Regions from separate parts of the Bacillus jepli genome, predicted to be linked through region 1. Evidence: riboswitches for the same ligand, from Rfam matches in the RefSeq annotation. Region 1 holds a riboswitch; the other holds the start of a gene.
What was found. Region 1 has a riboswitch for cobalamin ahead of ABC371_RS21815 (ribonucleoside-diphosphate reductase subunit alpha). Riboswitches for the same ligand answer to the same signal wherever they lie in the genome.
Positions count from the first base shown of each region.

Region 2: another riboswitch for cobalamin. It lies ahead of ABC371_RS14940 (DUF4430 domain-containing protein); the one in region 1 lies ahead of ABC371_RS21815 (ribonucleoside-diphosphate reductase subunit alpha).

Region 1 is NZ_JBDFMO010000001.1:4,278,460-4,283,157, forward strand. Features, by position in the region: gene ABC371_RS21810 (ribonucleotide-diphosphate reductase subunit beta) at 1-76, opposite strand, end outside; gene ABC371_RS21815 (ribonucleoside-diphosphate reductase subunit alpha) at 92-2,374, opposite strand; cobalamin riboswitch at 2,527-2,705, opposite strand; gene ABC371_RS21820 (GNAT family N-acetyltransferase) at 2,804-3,313, opposite strand; gene ABC371_RS21825 (VOC family protein) at 3,466-3,876, shown strand; gene ABC371_RS21830 (GNAT family N-acetyltransferase) at 3,916-4,455, opposite strand; gene ABC371_RS21835 (5'-nucleotidase C-terminal domain-containing protein) at 4,605-4,698, opposite strand, start outside.
Region 2 is NZ_JBDFMO010000001.1:2,926,427-2,931,124, reverse strand. Features, by position in the region: gene ABC371_RS14955 (GerMN domain-containing protein) at 1-405, opposite strand, end outside; gene sigX (RNA polymerase sigma factor SigX) at 380-931, opposite strand; gene ABC371_RS14945 (ECF transporter S component) at 1,043-1,546, opposite strand; gene ABC371_RS14940 (DUF4430 domain-containing protein) at 1,546-1,965, opposite strand; cobalamin riboswitch at 2,121-2,337, opposite strand; gene ABC371_RS14935 (ATP-binding protein) at 2,437-4,221, opposite strand; gene ABC371_RS14930 (response regulator transcription factor) at 4,218-4,698, opposite strand, start outside.

The DNA of each region.
Region 1 (4,698 bases):
TAATGATTCCTGTTGATTTATTAGGAAAATCCGGATTAAATAATTTAATTTTTGTTAACGGCTGATTGATTGTCATTCGTTCTTTTCCCCCTTAACTATGGCATAGTTCACATTCTTCAATTTCTGCTTGTGAGGTACTTCTTACATAATATGTCGTTTTTAACCCTTGTCTCCAAGCCTCTACATGGAGTTGTAAGAGATCCTTTGCTTTAATATCATGTCTAACATATAGATTAAAGCTGATGCCTTGGTCAATATGTCGCTGACGTGCTGCATTTTGTCTGATGCTCCAAATTTGATCCACTTCATGACGTGCTTTTCGATAATATTCATAGGTTCTATGGTTAATATCTGGTGCAGTGACTTTAAACTTGAAATTCTTTTTCTCCTCTGCATACTCAACTGCGTAGATTGGATCAATCCCATCAGTAGAGCCGCCAATTTTAGCTGTTGATGAATTAGGAGCAACCGCCATCAGCCAACCATTTCTCAATCCATTCTGAGAAACATTTTCTTTAAGTTTATTCCATCGTTGAGATGTGTACTTTCTGCGTTTAAAATAGGCTCCCGTTTCCCACTCGGATCCTTTAAATTTCGGGTAAGCTCCTTTTTCCTTGGCAAGCTCCATCGAGGATTGTATTGCGTAATAGGCAATGTCCTCATACAATATATCAACCAATTGCACAGCCTCTTCTGATTCCCAGTAAATCCCCTTTTGTGCTAAAAGATGATGCCAGCCAAATGTTCCTAATCCCACCGCGCGAAACTTTTTATTAGTGATATCTGCTTGTTTAACAGAAATGGTATTTAAATCTACAACATTATCGAGCATTCTCACTTGGATGCGGATTAATCGTTCAAGTACATTTTCCTGAACTGCCCTTGGTAGATTAACAGATGATAAATTACAAACCACAAAATCACCCGGTTTTCGGATGATCACAATATTTCCTTCATCATCCACATACTCCTTTGTAATCGCGGTTGCTGACATATTTTGAGCAATTTCCGTACATAAATTACTGCAGAAAATCGCTGTTCGCCCTTTTCCTAGCAGATGTTTGTTCGGATTTTGACGATTGACTGCATCACGATAGAACATATATGGTGTTCCTGTTTCTAACTGCGCAATCATGATACGAGCCATGACATCCATCGCTCGATACGATTTACGTGGTAGTATGGGATGATTGACGGCTTCCATATATTTTAATGTGAAGTATTTTTCATCCTCTTCATCATAAAAATCTTCAAGTCCTAATAGATTTCCATTCTCATCCTTCCAGCCCATGATTTGCTTTACTTCATGTGGACAAAAGGTATGCCATTCCCCAATGCTTCTTCCATTTTCATCTACTTCTTGTAGCTTTTTCATAAATAGATCTGGGACGGAGACTCCCGTAAAAATATCATGGGCCTTACGGCGCTCATCCCCATTATTCGTTTTTAAATCTAGGAAGCCATTCATAATGTCCTTATGGAATAAATCAAGATAGATTGCAATTGCTCCTTGGCGTTGTCCTAATTGGTCAACACTTACTGCTGTATCATTTATTAGACGAATCCATGGTACAACCCCAGATGAATTCCCTTTAAACTTTTTAATATCGGAGCCGAGTGCACGAACCTTTCCATAATAGACACCTATTCCGCCTCCATCTTTTGATAATCTAGCAATGTCCCAGTTATTTAAATAAATGCCATCAAGTGAGTCCTCAACTGTATCAATAAAACAAGAGGATAACTGACCAAAACTCTTGCCAGCATTAGATAAAGTTGGGGTTGCAACGGTCATATACAGATTACTTAATGCCCAATAGGCTTCCTTGACATACTCAATCCGCACATCCCTTTTTTCATGCTGCATTAATGTCATAGCAATGATCATGAAGCGCTCCTGTGGAAGTTCGTAAATATTCCGTTCATAGTCCCTGGCAAGGTATCGGTCTGCCAATAAAAATAACCCGATGTATGTAAATAAATGATCTTTAGTAGGATCGATTATCTTTTCTAGTTCAAAAATCTCATCTTTGGAATAGGAGTTTACTATTTCACGAGAATAGATCCCTTTGTTCGTTAGCTCTTCAATTAACTTATGAAAGCTCCCGTATTTTAGGGCGCTTTTGTAATTCCGACTCGTTGCAGCTTTTTCATAGAGCTCATTTAAATACAGATGGGCCGCTAAATAAGTCCAATTTGGCTGGTCCATGGCAATTCTGTTTAGAGAATAAAAAAGTGCATGTTGGTTTGCTTCAAATGTTGAGAAATTCATCCCTTGCAGATTATTTTTTAGTTCGGTTGTATCAAGCTGATATGCCTTTTTAGCATAATCAAGCGAGTGCAGAACTGAATCTAATTCTCCTTGCGTTGTGATATTCAATTTATTTCTCTCCCTTATCTATTTTTTCGTTAAACAGAAAAAATCCGCTCAAACGAATTGAGCGGATGAAACGATAACATCAAGAGAGCATAAAAATAGAGCCCACCTGTCGCCACCGTTTCATCTTCCCAATCCCCGAAGAAGGTGAAACATCTTAAGAAAAGACAGGTCTCCTGACTTATGCGTCACTCTACTTTGAACCCTTCCCATATAAGTCATACAGTGGTCTGTTCATTTCGTCAGCAATTACAGTTGCGGGGGCAGTTCTGGATTTTCACCAGATTCCCTTTTAAGCCTACACGGCATCTTTTTCTCAAGGCAAAACACAATATGTAGTTATTTAAATTAAAAGTCTATCAATATATGCTATTAAATTTATGATAAGTGAATACTGCACTTTTAGCAAGACAAATTTTGACAAAATTATTTCTCGAGAAATAATACCATATGCTCTTCGCCACGATATTGTCCGTTGTATTTCATTGCTTTTTTATCAACAGCAAATGTTTGAAATCCTAACTTTTCATATAATTGCTTTGCAGGTGTATTTTCAGCATCCACCGTTAAATAAAGTAGCTCAATTTCAGGAATACTTTCGGCCACTTTGATCGCTTCAGTTAGTAAAGATTTTGCAATTCCCTTTCCTCTGTTTCCATCATCAACATACATTGCTACAATATTAGCCCTATGCCTGATTTTTCGACGTGTTTCCCTTACTACCGTTACCATACCAACTAATTGTGCTTCTTCAAATGCACCATATGTCAAAATATCTTCAGATTGAAAGCTTTTCTTGTATTCTTCGATCGGGTTTTCCTTACTTATTGCTTCATCATACGTGACTAAAAACGCATCAGGATCAGTTGTTAATGCTTTTAGCCGTAGCTTCCAATAGCCCTCAGCATCCTCTGGTATAAGCTTTCTAATATTCATATTATCCCTCCTAAGAACATTTGTTCTTGTGTTTTTTATTTTCCTTAATTATAATGGTACTTAAGGGAAAAATATACAAAAATGTATGACTTCTTTAGGAAATAGAAAACATAGTGTAGCGCATAAGAAATTTTAAAAGGAGTGTTTTGTGAATGAAAGGACAAGCAACACCGTATTTAATGTTTAACGGAAATGCCAAGGAAGCTTTGGACTATTACCAGGAAATATTTGAAGGGGAAATTTTGGATGTTCAAACATATGCTAAGGCGGGTTATGAGAACCAAGAGTGGGCGAATGATAGACTCATCCATGGTAAATTTAAAAAGAATGACTTCTTATTAATGGTATCTGATGATTCTCCAGACCAAACAGTTACTATCGGAAACAACATCTCGCTTGTAATCGAATTCGAAAGTGAAGAAGAGATTACGAAAACGTTTAATGATTTAAAGGAAAAAGGAACAGTATTCATGGAATTACAGGATACCTTCTGGGGTGCCAAATATGCTAAAGTAAAAGACCCATTCGGGATTATTTGGGATTTAAACTTTGAAAAACAGTAAATGTGAATATCCCCCCAAACTTCTGGGGGGGATTTTAGATTATTGTTTCCATTCGTGTTTTAACAGACCATAAAAATACATATCAAAACGCTTGCCGTCTCGCTCTAGGAATTCCCTAGAAGTTCCTTCCCTGACAAAGCCAAGTTTTTCATATAAAGCGATGGCTCTTTCATTGTACTGAAATACGGTTAATTGAATTCTGTGCAGATTTAATTCCTGAAACGAAAATTCTAACACAAGCTGCATCGCTTCGTGTCCTAACCCTCGATTCCGGTTACCATCTCCACCAATTGCAATGGCGAGCCATGCATTTCGATGTGGCCAAATAATACTATCAATATCGACAAAGCCCACTAATTTATCAGTAGCTAGCTCTTTAATTCCAAACACGAATGCTTTTTCATTTTTCTGCTCGACCCATTCCTTGAAATCAGAAGGATGTTTTGGGAAGGATGGTAACGTATCTAGATTTCTAAGAAACTCCTGATCTTCATACCAACTGACAATTGTAGGAACATTCTCTTCCTTAAATCTTACAAGTTCAACCTTTTTTCCTTTTAGTAGATTATATGTAATCATTTGAATTACCCCTTCATTATTAACTAATTTAGTAATTCAACATTTCGTATCGATTTCCTTTTTCAAACAAGCCATTTATAGATAATCTCGTTTAATTTCTCCATTATAAAAGCCATAGAAACAAGTTCTATGGCCTTCATCATTATATTTTATTTCAACTTTTGAAATCCTTTACCTTTGGATTTCATTGCAAAATCATAAGCATCTAAAGCACCCTTACGATTGTTCTTTTGCACTTTAATT
Region 2 (4,698 bases), 1.4 Mb from region 1:
ACTATTAACTGCATAGCTTTGATTAGGTTGTTCCTCCGAAGAAAAAATCCCCACCTCATCATCTGATTTTGGTTCTTCAGCTTTTTGTATTGTGCTAACTGATTTATCGTTTGATGCTGCTTCTTTATTAATATCCATAGCAATACTCTTTTCTTCTCTATTCATTTTAGCAGAGTCGGAGCTTGAACTATTCATATTATTAATGAAAGAAGGAGCTAAAATGAATAACAGAAGCGCTGCTGCAACAGATGCAATAGTTGGAACCATCCAAACCTTTTTCTTTTGCTTATTCATTTTAAGGGTTATATTCTGATAAATTTCTTGTGGTTTACGATTGTCTTTCATTCTTGGCATTTGCGATAGCATCTGCTCTAGTTGTTCATCGTTCCACTCTGATTTTTTCATCTTCTACACCCTCCTTTATACCAGATTCTTCCATATACGTTTTTAAGACCTTAAGTGCTCTATGTTGAGTTGTTTTTACTTTACTTTCTGTCCATCCTAGAGCTTCAGCGGTCTCAGCAATCGAAAGAGATTGAATATAACGTAAAATTAGGACCATACGTTGATCGGTCGTACAGCGTTCTAAACACCGGTACATCATCTGGACTTGCTCATTTTGTAAGGCTATTTCTTCCGGAAGTGGAGCAAAATCTTTTACCTCTTGGCGGCTCCAATCAAATGAATCCATAATTCTTTGTTTCCAGCCTTTTTGTTTTCGAAATGAATCAATCGCAACATGTCTTGCAATTGAAAATAGCCATGTCTTTTCACTACTTTTTCCTTCGAATCTATCATATGATTTTAAAACTCTTATATAAACTTCCTGAACGAGATCTTCAGCCAGTTCACGATTTTTTACCATATAAAATAAGAAGGAGAAGACATCGTGATGATACTTTTCATATAGTTCCTCAAATAAGGAATCCATTTTGCAAATCCTCCCGTTCATTTCATTAGTCGAATGTTTTTTAAAAAAGTTACACTCCCAATATAGTATGTTTTCATAAAAAAAGGAAGAATATTTTGGAAATATTCTTCCTTACTTTGCGATTGTTACATTTTTTAAGAATAATAGTCTTAAAATGGGGTACAGGATAAGAAAAAACACTCCGTTCCCGATTGCATGACTCATATCAAATGGTAGTCCAGCTATGTAATAAGCAAAAAACTTACCGGAGAACAAATAAAGGGGCATTGAAATTACAAGTCCATAGAGAAAACCACAAAACACTGCATAAATAACTAGGACCACAACCGGTATTCGGTCGCGATATTTACGTAATGCTCCACTTATTAAACCAATGATCCCCCATGCAAAGATTTGCCCAACTGTCCATAAGCCCATCCCCATCACAAGGTTGGATAATACCGAGCTTAATACAGCTACCACCACTCCATAAATTGGTCCTAAAAACAAGCTTGCTATGATGATAATGGCAGTCGTTGGCTGAACATTTGGGAGGAATGTAAACATAATTCGCCCAACAACCGATAATGCGATTAACATTGATAAGAACGTTAGGTTTTTTACAGATAAATTCATTATTCCCATGTTTGTAAATCGAATTCAAACTTGTCTTCTGGCTCTACTTCGATATCTTTTGCTCCTACCATTGCATCCTCACCATTTACGGAAATATGCCAATAGGTTTTCTCTTCATTATTTGCTGCAACTCCACTAATGCTACTAATAAAACCAGCTTCATCAGCTTCGATTTCAAAGTTTTCTAGCATCATATCCATTAAGGTCGTTTCTTTTCCTGCCTCAATTTCGAGTTCTTTTTCTTCGATGATTTCTTCTCCGTTGTTTTTCGAGATAACGACAGTTACTATTTCAGCTTTTTCTTCTTTTTTAACTGTTTCTGATGCATTGTTATTGTTTGTAGAATCGTTTGTGGATTGTTCATTGCTACATCCAAATAATAATCCTAATGCAAGTAAAATAACTATAAATTTTTTCATGTTCTAGCTCCCCTTTATGTTAGATAGTTTATATATGTGCTAAGCACGAAATACCAAAAGAAAAAGCTCACCACATCGGGTGAGCTTTGTTAATCATATGGAAAAACAACAAAAAAGCAGGAAGCTTTATTGTTAATTCCCACACCCCGAAGAATTAAATGCGATCGAATTAGGCAGGTCTACTGACTTTAGCTTCTTTCTACTTTGAGTCCTTCCCATATAATGAACAGCATTTGCCATCCATTCATACAGTGGTTCTTCTCATTTCGTCCACTTTTACAGTTGCGGGGGCAGTTCTGGATTCACACCAGATTCCCTATTAAGTCCTTGAGATTAATTTTATCCTCAGACACCTATAATTCTGATTTTTTATTATATTTTTGTTAACCTTCTTTATATTACAAGAAGGCTGATTCGTTTACAAGGAAAATGTTTCTTATGAAACAAGAATCTTCGTCACCAAATTTCAAATTACTCACTGTTTCGAGGAATAACGAATGTAAATGTCGTTCCTTCGCCCAGTTTACTGTGAACAGAAATATTTCCATTGTGGGCACCAATAATGTTTTTTACAATAGCTAGTCCTAATCCAGTACCAGACTTACCTCTTGTTCTTGCTTTGTCCGCCTTATAAAAACGTTCAAATACAAACGGTAGATCCTCTTCTGGAATTCCAGACCCCGTATCCCTGATATCTACTTTAATAGATGTATCTTGTCCTGTTACATGTACCTCGACTCTACCATTTTCTTCGGTATGTCTAATAGCATTATCAATTAAATTTGTAAATACTTGCTCAATACGATCAGGATCGATGGAAATTTCACCTATATCTTCTTCTTTCGTTGCAGTTAGAGTAATTAAATTCTCCTTAGCTAAACCTTGAAATTTCCGAATCACTCGGTTAATAAACGAATCGAAGTCAACATGTTCTTTATTCAAGGTAATATGACCTGATTGCATCCTCGCTATGTCTAATAATTCGTTGACAAGTCTTCCCATACGTAGTGACTCATCGTAGATGACCTTCGTGATTTCTTTCCTCTCTTCTTCAGAGCTTGCAATATCATCCATAATCGCTTCACTATAACCCTGTAGCATAGCTATCGGTGTTCTTAACTCATGTGAAACATTTGCGATGAAGTCCTCACGAAGCTTATCCAATCGTCTTTCTTCTGTCATATCACGAAGAACAGCAACGGCCCCCCTAATATATGTTTGATTATAGAGTGGACTCATCAGAATAACCCAGGTTCTTCCTTGAAGGCTTATTTCAATAAATTGCTCTTTTTCAAAGGAAACAGCACGTTGAAAGAGATCTTTAACTTGTGGTGGAAGCTCCTCTCCAACATCCTGATACATCCCTTGTTGATAGTACCAAGCCTGAAGGAAGCGTTCAGCAGGTGGATTTGTAACCAGAATCGTTCCATCACGATTTAACGTGATGACGCCATCTGCCATACTATTTAAGATACTTGCAAGCTGCTCTTTTTCTTGATTAAGAGCGTTCATATTATATTTTAATTGCCTTCCCATTTGGTTAAGTGCCAAACCTAAAGCCCCAATTTCGTCATGAGTTAGAATAGGTACCTTCGTATCAAATTTTCCTTTCGCAACTTCTGTAGCTGCTTCCCTCATTTTACGTAAAGGAGCCGTAATTCGAGTCAATAAGAAAAACGCAAAAACAGTTGTAAGTACAATACCTATGCCTGCAGCTAATATAATGAATTGGGTTGTACGTTGGGTTGTCTGCTGCACAACATCTAATGATTGATAAAGAAAAACTGCACCCTTCTGATCATTTTCAATATGAAGGGGTGCCCCAACAACAAATAACTCTCGGCTTTGATTATTTACATTATCAGTTTCTGGAAGGATGAGCTTTTTACTTTTGTTTTGATCCTTTGTAATAACGAGTTTAAGATCTGGATCATCTGTTAAAAGGCTAACAGGGATATTTGCGAGTGATTTACGATCGGGTGATATCCAATATGTGTTTTCATCTGCTACAATTATTACCTTTGTTTCGTCATTCACAAGCTCCCATGCAAGGTTCCGTGCAATATCTTTATCCTCTTGCTGCTCCATTATAACCGCAATATTTGCCGCTAGCTGGGTTAAATTTCGTTCAGCTTCCTGGATATGATAATTTTCAAAATACTCCATGAATAAAACGGTTAAAACAAATAGTACAAAGGAAAACAGTAAAAGAATGGTTGCCCAAAGTTTTCCTACAACACTTCTCCAAAATTTCATTCCTGGCCGACCTCAAATTTATAACCAACGCCCCATACAGTAACAATCATTTTTGCAGCATCCTGAGATACTTTATTTAACTTTTCACGTAAGCGTTTAACATGAGTATCAACCGTACGTAAGTCACCAAAGAATTCGTAATGCCACACTTCCTTTAGCAGTTGTTCACGGTCAAATACCTTGTCAGGTGATTTTGCTAGGAAACATAATAGTTCATATTCCTTAGGTGTTAAGCCTACTTCTTTTCCATCAGCAGTGACACGATGTGCATCATTATCAATTGTTAGATGTGGGAATACGATAACATCCTTTGCAGTTGTTTCGGTTTGTAGGTAGGTAGTAAGGGATGCTCTTCTTAATAATGCTTTCACACGCAAAACAACCTCTCTTGGACTAAAGGGTTTGACTATATAGTCATCGGTTCCAACTTCAAATCCTTGAACGCGGTTCACTTCTTCACCTTTGGCAGTAAGCATA